Regions from separate parts of the Saccharopolyspora karakumensis genome, predicted to be linked through region 1. Evidence: riboswitches for the same ligand, from Rfam matches in the RefSeq annotation. Region 1 holds a riboswitch; each other region holds the start of a gene.
The links. A riboswitch is a leader RNA that binds a small molecule or an ion and turns the genes downstream of it on or off. The one in region 1 is predicted to bind S-adenosylmethionine.

Region 2: it holds a riboswitch for S-adenosylmethionine, as region 1 does, so the genes downstream of both, E1202_RS04015 (methionine ABC transporter ATP-binding protein) here and E1202_RS26570 (aminotransferase class V-fold PLP-dependent enzyme) in region 1, are expected to answer to the same signal.
Region 3: it holds a riboswitch for S-adenosylmethionine, as region 1 does, so the genes downstream of both, thrC (threonine synthase) here and E1202_RS26570 (aminotransferase class V-fold PLP-dependent enzyme) in region 1, are expected to answer to the same signal.

The regions. Positions count from the first base shown of each region.
Region 1 covers NZ_SMLA01000060.1:8,156-11,423, forward strand. The annotation lists gene E1202_RS26560 (RluA family pseudouridine synthase) at 1-8, opposite strand, end outside; gene lspA (signal peptidase II) at 50-658, opposite strand; gene E1202_RS26570 (aminotransferase class V-fold PLP-dependent enzyme) at 793-2,115, opposite strand; SAM riboswitch class IV at 2,150-2,265, opposite strand; gene ileS (isoleucine--tRNA ligase) at 2,387-3,268, opposite strand, start outside.
Region 2 covers NZ_SMLA01000004.1:68,340-71,607, forward strand. The annotation lists gene E1202_RS04005 (MetQ/NlpA family ABC transporter substrate-binding protein) at 1-50, opposite strand, end outside; gene E1202_RS04010 (methionine ABC transporter permease) at 153-836, opposite strand; gene E1202_RS04015 (methionine ABC transporter ATP-binding protein) at 833-1,855, opposite strand; SAM riboswitch class I at 2,098-2,187, opposite strand; gene rsmA (16S rRNA (adenine(1518)-N(6)/adenine(1519)-N(6))-dimethyltransferase RsmA) at 2,362-3,231, opposite strand.
Region 3 covers NZ_SMLA01000003.1:88,988-92,255, forward strand. The annotation lists gene E1202_RS02915 (DNA internalization-related competence protein ComEC/Rec2) at 1-556, shown strand, start outside; gene thrC (threonine synthase) at 642-1,910, opposite strand; SAM riboswitch class I at 1,925-2,062, opposite strand; gene holA (DNA polymerase III subunit delta) at 2,160-3,146, shown strand; gene E1202_RS02930 (TSUP family transporter) at 3,252-3,268, opposite strand, start outside.

The DNA.
Region 1 (3,268 bases):
ATCCGCATGCCTTCCAAGCCCTCCGGCACGGGGAGGTTGCGGAGTTCGCTCACGACTTGTCGGCCTTCTGCTTGCGGTGGATCGTCCCGTCGAAGTCGCGGCCCAGCAGCGACAGCAGCACCACGAGGATGCCGCCGCAGGTGATGCAGCTGTCGGCGACGTTGAACACCGGGAACACCTGGCCGCCGGGCGCGAGGAAGGACAGGAAGTCCACCACGTGCCCCTGCAGCGGGCCGGGCGCCCGGAACAGCCGGTCGCCGAGGTTGCCGCAGGCACCGCCGAGCACCAGCCCCAGTCCCACGGCCCAGCCCGGCGAACGCAGCTTCGGCGCCAGCCACACGATCACGCCGACCACGGCGATGGCGAGCAGCGCGAGCAGCCAGGTCAGGCCGGTGGCCATCGAGAACGCCGCACCGGGATTGCGCAGCACGTCGAGGTAGAACAGGCCGCCGAGCACCTTCACCGGCGGGTTGCCCTCCAGGTTGGCGACCACGGCGACCTTGGTCACCACGTCCAGGGCCAGTCCGATCGCCGCCACTCCGAACAGCAGAGCCAGCAGCTTGCGGGACGCGCCCTTCGGTGCGTCCGCGGGCGGGGTGGTCCCGGCGGACTCCGACGAGGAGGACGCCTGCTCAGGAGGTGGGTGCTCGGTGCTCACGCCGCCATTGTCCCCGACCCGCGTGAACACCGGCGCACCAGGACCGCCGCGCCCGGGCCCAGTCGAATTTCACGCGGAGTTCGACTGCGAACTTCGCGACTCGAACTCCGCGCGAAATTCGTATCCCCCGGCGTTCAGGGCAGGAACGGCGGCAGCGGGCGCTGGTCGTCAACGGGCTCCCAGCGGCCCTCCACCTGCCGGTAGCTCGCCAACGGACCGTCGTTGACCAGGGACTTCAGCGCCGCGATCAGGCGGTCGACGTGCTCGGTCGCGGTGCCCAGGCCGATGCTGACGCGCAGCGCCCGCTCGGCGTCCGCACCCGCTCGGGCCAGCAGGTTCTTGGTTCCCAGGTGAGCGCAGAACAGGCCGTCGCGGACGCCGATGGCGTGCTCGGCCGACAGCGCGGCGGCGATCAGGCCCGGGTCCTGCCCGTCGATGGTGAAGCTGACGACGCCGACCCGGTCGTGCCCGGCGCCGAACAAGCTCAGCTCGCGCAGTCCGGGGATCTCCGCCAGGCCCGTGCGCAGGTGGCTGAGCAGCGAGGACTCGTGCCCGACGACGCCCTCCCAGCGGGTGGCGAAGGTGCGGCAGGCGGTGGCCAGGGCGTGCACGCCGACGGTGTTGGGCGAGCCGGCCTCGTGCCTCTCGGGGCCGGTGGTCCAGCTGACCGCGCGCTCGTTGACCACGCGGGTTGCGCCACCTCCGGCGAGGTGGGGCTCTGCGGCGTTGAGCCAGTCGGCGCGGCCGATCAGGGCCCCGGCGCCGAAGGGGGCGTAGAGCTTGTGGCCGGACAGGGCGGCGTAGTCGACGTCGAGCTCGGCGAGGCGGATCGGGCGGTGCGGCGCGAGCTGCGCGGCGTCCAGCGCGGTCCGGACTCCCCTGCGACGGGCGACGCGGGCGAGCTCGGCGACCGGCCACAGCTCGCCGGTGACGTTGCAGGCCCCGGTCAGCACGGCCAGCCGCGGTCCCTCCGGGCACTCGGCCAGCGCCGCGTCCAGGGCCGCGACCGCGTCGGCGGGCGTCTCGGGAGCGGGGATGCGGCGGACGTTGCGCCAGGGCAGCAGCGCGGCGTGGTGCGCGGTGTCGAACACGACCACCGAGGTGCCGCGCGGAACGGCCGAGGCCAGCAGGTTCAGCGCGTCGGTGGTGTTGCGGGTGAACACGACCTCGTCGCCCTGGCGGGCTCCGGTGAAGTCCAGCAGCACCTGGCGCGCGCCCTCGTAGACCCGGGTGGACACCTGCGAGGCGAACCCGGCGCCCCGGTGCACGCTGGCGTAGTACGGCAGCAGCTCGTCCACGGCGTCGCGCACGGCCGACAGGCAGGGGGCGCTGGCGGCGTGGTCGAGGTTGGCGTAGTTGGCGGTTCCGCCGGTGATCAGGGGAACCCGCAGTCCGGATCCGACCACGCCGGGAACGGCGATGGACTGGCTCGGAACATCGATGACGGCTGAAGACATCGCGACCCTCCCGGGGCCTCGAGGGCCCTCGGCGGGCCCGCGCTTGCCGAGCCGCACCGCGCGACCGGCCAGGTCTTCACCCGGGGCACCCCACCGCGGTAGGAGGGTTGCCGGCCAGCAAGCCGGGGCTTGACGCTGGCACTCATGACCTTCGCGGCGAAGGCTAGCGCCTCACCCCGCGCCGCGACAACGCCTTCTCACTTCGTGGGCAGGACGCGCGCATCGAGGACCCGGGAGCGCGCTCCCGGGTCCTCGATGCGCGAAAGCGGGGTCAGACGCGGGAGACCGCGACCTTGACCTCCACGCCGTCGCCGACGGTGCCGGTGGCGGCGTCGGCCGCGTCGCCGGCGGCGACCGCGTCGGCGAGGGTCTCGCCCGCGATGAACTCGCGGTGCGCCTCGACCGCCTCGACCACCTCGGTCGGGGCCTCCACGACGACCGTGATGCGGTCCGAGACCTCGAAACCGGCGTCCTTGCGGGCGTTCTGGATCACCCGGACGACGTCGCGGGCCAGGCCCTCGGCCGCCAGCTCCGGCGTGACGTCGGTGTCGAGCACCACCAGCCCGTCACCACCCGGAAGCGCCGCCGCGGCACCGGAGTCGGTCGAGACCAGCCGCTCGGTGAACTCGCCCTCCTGCAGCTCGATGCCCGCGGCGACCACGGTGGACCCGCGGTGCTGCCAATCACCGGCCTTGACGGCCTTGATCACTGTCTGCACGTCCTTGCCCAACCGCGGACCCGCCGCGCGCGCGTTGACCGCGATCTCGAAGTGACCGTGCGCGGCCACGTCGGTGCTCAGCTCCAGGCCCTTGACGTTGACCTCGTCGCTGATCAGGTCGGCGAACGGGCGCAGCGCCTCGGCCTGCGGCGTGGCCACCACCAGCGAGGCCAGCGGCAGCCGGACCCGCAGCTTGTTGGACTTGCGCAGCGCCAGCGCCGAGGAGCACACCTGCCGCACCTGGTCCATCGCCGACACCAGCGCGGCGTCCGCGGGCAGCTCGTCCACCAGCGGCCAGTCGGTCAGGTGCACCGAGCGGCCACCGGTGAGCCCGCGCCACACCGCCTCGGCGGTCAGCGGCAGCAGCGGGGCCACCACCCGGCAGGTCACCTCCAGCACGGTGTGCAGCGTGTCGATCGCGTCCTTGTCGCCCGC
Region 2 (3,268 bases), on a different contig from region 1:
GCCAGCAGCACCCCGGCCGAGGCGAGCAGGGCGGCGAAGCGCAAACGCATGTCGTGCGTCCTTTCAACGAGCCTGTTCTCAGGCAGGCAGAGGTCGCGCACCGTCCTCGTGGGACGGACGCAGGAGGGGGAGGGGTTTCGGTTCCCGGGGATTCAGCCGGCGGCGGTGCGCCGGCGATCGACGAGCTTGGCGGTGCGATCGGTGATCAGCTGCATCGCGAAGGCCAGCATCCCCAGCACCACGACGGATCCGTAGAGGATCCGGTCGTCGTAGCCCTGGTAGCCGTCCTGGATCGCGGTCGTGCCCAGGCCGCCGCCGCCGATGGCGCCGGCCATCGCGGCGTAGCCGATCAGCGCCACCGCGGTGACGCCGACGGCGCCGACCAGCGCGGCTCGGGCCTCGCCGAGCAGCACCGTCCACACGATCCGCAGCCTGCTCGAACCGGTCGTGATCGCGGCTTCCACCACGGTGAAACCGACCTCGCGCAACGCGTTCTGCGTCAGCCGCGCGAAGAACGGGATCGCACCGATGGTCAGCGGCACGATCACCGCGCTGCTGCCGATCGAGGTCCCGATCAGCAGCCGGGTGAACGACGCCAGCACCACCAGCAGCACCACGAAGGGCACCGAGCGCACCACGTCCACGATCACGCCGAGCACCTTGTTCAGCACCGGTTTGGGGTTCAGCCCGACCGGAGAGGTCAGGTGCAGCAGCACACCCAGCGGCAACCCGCCGACCACGGCCAGCACGGTCGCCACCAACACCATGTAAAGCGTTTCGAGCGTTGCCTCGCCCAGTAGTTCGCCGACCTCCGACCAGGGGGTCACATCAGTCACGCAGCAGCAACTCCGTCAACGCTCACCGGGGCGCGCCGGACGTGCGCGTCCCGCTCGATCATCCACTTCAGCGCCGCCTCGGAACGCTCACCGGTCAGGCCGATCTTGAACTTGGCGACCGGGGTGTCACCGAGGCGGGTCAGGCCACCGCCCAGGATCGCCAGGTCGACGGCGAACCGGTTGGAGGCCTCGGGGAGCAGCGCTCCCACTGCGGCGAAGCCGACCAGCACGATCTCGGCGACCACGTCGTGGCGGCCCGAAGTCGGGCGCAGCGACTCCGCCTGGTCGGTTGCGGGCAGCAGGGTGCCGCTGACCTTGCTGCCGGGCTCGGCGACGAGGTCCAGGACCTTGCCGTGCTCGACGACCTGGCCGTCTTCGAGCACCGCGACGTCGTCGGCGATCTTGCGCACCACCGCCATGTCGTGGGTGACCACCAGGACGGTGACGCCCAGCTCGGCACGCGCGCGGTCGAGCACGGTCAGCACCGAGTCGGTGGTGGACGGGTCCAGCGCGGAGGTCGGCTCGTCGGCCAGCAGCACCGAGGGCTTGGCCGCCAGCGCGCGGGCGACCGCGATGCGCTGGCGCTGACCACCGGAGAGCTGGTCCGGGTAGACCGACGCCTTGTCGGTCAGGCCGACGAGGTCGAGGAGTTCGCCGACGCGGTTGCGCCGCTGCGGACCGCCGATGCCGGCGGCCTCCAGCGGCAGCGCGACGTTGCCCGCGGCGGTGCGCTGCCGCAGCAGCGAATCACCTTGCGGCACAACGCCGATCTGCCTGCGAGCGGCGCGCAGCGCCTTGCCGTCCAGCGACACCAGGTCGGTGCCGTCGACGCGGATGGCACCGCCGTCGGGCTTCTCCAGCAGCGCGATGCACCGGGCCAGCGTCGACTTCCCCGCTCCGCTCGGTCCGACCACGCCGCACACCGAACCCGCGTTGACCTCCATCGACACGCCGTCGAGGGCGTGGACGGTGCTGCCGTTGTGCTGGAACGACTTGGTCAGGTTCTCAACTGAGATCACGATCTGCTCCACATCAGCTCGCGATGGCCGCGCCCGCGTTCGGGCAGCAGCCATGGGGAACTTCTAAGGGAAAAGGAAGAGGGGAAGGGCCAGGTCACATCTCGCGACGACAGGCGCAGGTCGTGCGCCTTCCGTGGTCGATGAACCGCCGCTGCGTGAGCAGTTCCCTGATGTGGGGTACCTCGAACCGGGCGTTGCCGGTGGCAGACAGGTTCGCTAACCGCGCGTTGGAATCCACAGCTACTCCATCGGTCCTGGCGTTAGCACCTGCCCGCGACGGGTGGTTGCTGCGGCGTCAACAAGCCAGGTCTCTCAGCCGCTCGGGATGGATTTCCCGAATAGTAGACCCCATCGACAGGGCGCGACGCAAGCTGATAGCGGTCACTGACCGAAATCGTTTGCCACATCACATACCGGGCGGAGCGGGAATTTTTCTGCGGAGCGTGGCGTTTTCGTCACCCTCGGTGACGTAGCAGCGCGTGGCCGCAAGCCGCCGGACGAGTGGTTCAGCTGCTCGACCCGGATGACGCTGCCTCCGCGATCCGGGCGAAATCGGCGATGCGCAACTGCTCTCCGCGCGTCGTCGGGTCGATCCCGGCCGCGCGCAACAACTCCTCCGCCCGCGCCGCCGAGCCGGCCCAGCCGGACAGCGCGCCGCGCAACGTCTTGCGGCGCTGCGCGAAGGCGGCGTCCACCACGCGGAAGACGTCCTGCCGCGAGGCGCTCGACGGCGGATCGACGCGGTGGAAGGAGACCAGCCCGGAGTCCACGTTCGGCACCGGCCAGAAGACCTTGCGCGGCACCGGGCCCGCGCGGCGCACGTCCGCGTACCAGGCCGCCTTCGCGCTCGGCACGCCGTAGACCCGGCTGCCGGGTTCGGCGGCCATCCGGTCGGCGACCTCGGACTGGACCATGACCAGCCCCTTGCGCAGGCTCGGCAGCTCAGCCAGCAGGTGCAGCACCACGGGCACCGCGACGTTGTAGGGCAGGTTGGCGACCAGCGCCGTCGGCGGCTTCGGGAAGTCGGCGGCCTGGACCCGCAGCGCGTCGGCGGGCAGCACGGTCAGGCGGTCGGCCAGCTGGGGCGCGAACTCGCGCGCGGTGCGCGGCAACCGCTCCGCCAGCACCGGATCGATCTCCACGGCGGTGACGGCGCCCGCGGACGGCAGCAGCGCGAGCGTCAGCGAGCCCAGACCCGGGCCGACCTCCAGCACGACGTCGTCCGGGCCGACCTCGGCCGCGGAGACGATCCGCCGCACCGTGTTCGGGTCGTGCACGAAGTTCTGACCGAGCTTCTTGGTCGGTTTGATGTCCAGCTCGTCGGCCAGCCGACGCACGTCGGCCGGTCCCAGCAACGCCGCCCCCTGCTCATCCACGCAGATGAACCTACCCGCGCCGGTGTCGACCAATCTC
Region 3 (3,268 bases), on a different contig from region 1:
GATCGGGCCGCTGCGCGAACCGCGGTGGGCCTTCGGTGATCTGGTGCGCGACACCCGTGCGCACCGCACGCCGACCGTCACCCTGCAGGCCGGGCAGCGGCTGGCGTGGCCGGGTCTCGTGCTCGACGTCCTCGCCCCCGACCCGGGCGTGACCCGCACGCAGACCGCCGACGACGCCAACGATGCGTCGTTGGTGATCCGCGCGACCACCCCGGCGGGACGCGTGCTGCTCACCGGTGACGTGGAGCTGCCGGGGCAGGGGCGTCTGGTGTCGTCCGGCGCGGATCTGCGAGCCGACGTGCTCAAGGTTCCACACCACGGATCCCGCTACACGACACCGCGCTTCCTGCGCGCTGTGCGGCCGAGGCTCGCGCTGATCAGCGTCGGCGCGGGCAACGACTACGGGCACCCGAACCCGTTCGTGGTCGACACGCTGGCCCGCGCTGGCACCCGGGTGCTGCGCACCGACCAGGAAGGGGACATCGCGGTCCTCCCCGGGCCGCGGGGGCCTCGGTTCGTCGCACGCGGAGACCCGCTGCGCGTCACCGACAACTGAGCATCCGAAGTGGACGAAAAAGGTGGGTGGCGTCCTCTCGGGACGGCCACCCACCTTGAGAGAGGAGGATTCGCCTACAACGGAATCAGAGGCCCAGAGCCTGGTTCACCGACTCGGTGGTCGGGGCGACGGTGGCCTTCGGGCCGAGCTCGCCCTCGACGGCGTCCAGGGTCTTGAGGCCGTCACCGGTGATCAGCAGAACCGTCTCGGCGTCCGGGTCGATCTTGCCGGCCTCGATGAGCTTCTTGGCGGTCGCCACGGTCACGCCACCGGCGGTCTCGGCGAAGATGCCCTCGGTGCGGGCCAGCAGGCGGATGCCGGCGCGGACCTCGTCGTCGGTGACGTCCTCGATGGCACCGCCGGTCTTGCGGACGATGTCGAGCACGTACGGACCGTCGGCGGGGGCGCCGATGGCCAGCGAGCGGGCGATGGTGTCCGGCTTGACCGGCTGCACCACGTCGTGGCCGTTGCGGAAGGCGGTGGAGACCGGGGAGCAGCCGGAGGCCTGCGCGCCGAAGATCTTCACGGGGCTCTCGTCGACCAGGCCGACCTGGGCGAACTCGTTGAAGCCCTTGTGGACCTTGGTCAGCTGCGAGCCGGAGGCGATCGGCACCACGATCTGCTCGGGGATGCGCCAGCCCAGCTGCTCGGCGACCTCGAAGGCCAGGGTCTTGGAGCCCTCGGAGTAGTAGGGCCGGACGTTGACGTTGACGAACGCCCAGTCCTCGTGCTCGCCGGCGAGCTCGGTCGCGAGCCGGTTGACGTCGTCGTAGTTGCCGTCGACGGCCAGCAGCGAGCCGTCGTAGACCGCGCTCATCAGGATCTTGGCGCGTTCGAGGGTCTTGGGGACCAGCACGACCGAGTCCCAGCCGGCGCGGGCAGCGGCGGCGGCCACGGCGTTGGCGAGGTTGCCGGTCGACGGGCAGGCCAGCACCTTGAACCCGAACTCGCGGGCGGCGGCCAGTGCGACGGCGACGACGCGGTCCTTGAAGGAATGCGTGGGGTTGCCGGTGTCGTCCTTGATCCAGATCTTCTTCACGCCGAGGGCCTTGGCGAGGTTGTCCGCCTGGATCAAGCGGGTGCAGCCGGGCTCGGTGTTCGGGATCTGGTCGACGTTGCCCGGAACCGGCAGGAACTGCTTGTAGCGCCAGATCGACCGCGGACCGGCCTCGATCTCCTCGCGGCGGATCTTGCCGAAGTCGTAGGCGACCTCAAGCGGCGAGAAGTCTTCGAGGGAGACGAATTCGGGAGCCAGCGGCTGCCGGTGTCCCTCTTCCTTGGACACCAGTTCGACGGCGTTGCCGAGATCGAACTTCTTGCCGGCGGTCGTGTTGGCGGGGGCAGCAGCAGTCATCGCGCGAGGTCCTCTCCTCATCTGTCCCGCGGACGGGTCGGAATTGGCACCTGTTTGCGTCCGTGACCTCGCGCCGGTTTTTTGCACGATGCAGCGGACGAACGGTTGCCGGGGCTTCAACGGGCCGTTCCCTCTGCCCCTCTGGATGAGCTATTCGGTTGTGCGGGCAACGTTAGTTGAACGAATGCATTCCTGGCCAGTGCGCATCCAGATGGCGAGACTGTCGCGGGCCCGTGGGACCATTCGTTCATGAGCTCACCGACCGTTGTCGCGGACCCGCTGCACCTGGTTCTCGGAGACGAAGAGCTGCTGGTGGAGCGCGCGATGTGGGCTGCGGTCGGGGCAGCCCGAGCGGCCGATCCGGAGGCCGATTTCAGCAGGGTGAAGGTGAGTGAGCTCACCCCTCCGGAGCTGGCCGAGATGCTGAGTCCCTCGCTGTTCGCGGAGGCTCGCGTGCTGGCGATCGAATCGGCGCAGGACGCCGGAAAGGAGATCGCCGAGGCCTTGCTGCTGCACGCCAAGCAACCGGCCGAGGGCGTGACCCTGATCGTCCTGCACAGCGGTGGCGGGCGGGCCAAGCACGCCAAGGAACTGCCCAACGCGCTGAAGAAGGTCGGCGCCCGGGTCACCGAGTGCAAGAAGCTCACCAAGCCCGCCGATCGCGAGGCGTTCGTCCGCGACGAGATCCGCCGCGCGGGCGGCAAGTCCGACTCCGGCGGGGTCAGCGCTCTGATCGAGGCGGTCGGCTCGGACCTGCGGGAACTGGCGGCTGCGGCCTCGCAGCTGGTGGCCGACACGGGCGGCAAGATCGACGCGGACGCGGTCGGCCGCTACTACCGGGGCCGCGCCGAGGTCACGGGGTTCGCGGTCGCGGAGAAGGCCGTGGTCGGGGACCGGGCCGGCGCGCTCGAAGCGCTGCGCTGGGCGATCCAGCTCGGCGTGCCGCACGTGCTCATCGCCGACGCCCTCGCGGACTCGGTTCGCACCATCGGCCGCGTCGCGGCGGCGGGCGGGCGCAACGATCCCTACCGGCTGGCAGGCGATCTCGGCATGCCCGCCTGGAAGGTCAAGAAGGCCCAGTCGCAGTCGCGCGGCTGGACGCCGACGAGCCTGGCGGCGGCGCTGCAGGTCGTCGCCGAGGTCAACGCGGGAGTCAAGGGCATGGCCGCCGACGCCGACTACGCCCTGGAGAAGACGGTCCTGCGCCTGGTCTCGCTGCGCAACCAGCGCACCTGATCACGCCGGCCGAGCAGCACCACTCCGGCGAGCACCACGACGGCACCGGCCGCGCCTCACCGAGCAGCCGCCAGGGCAGCCGACGATGGCGATGCTCGGCTCCGATCAGCCGCTGAGCGCGA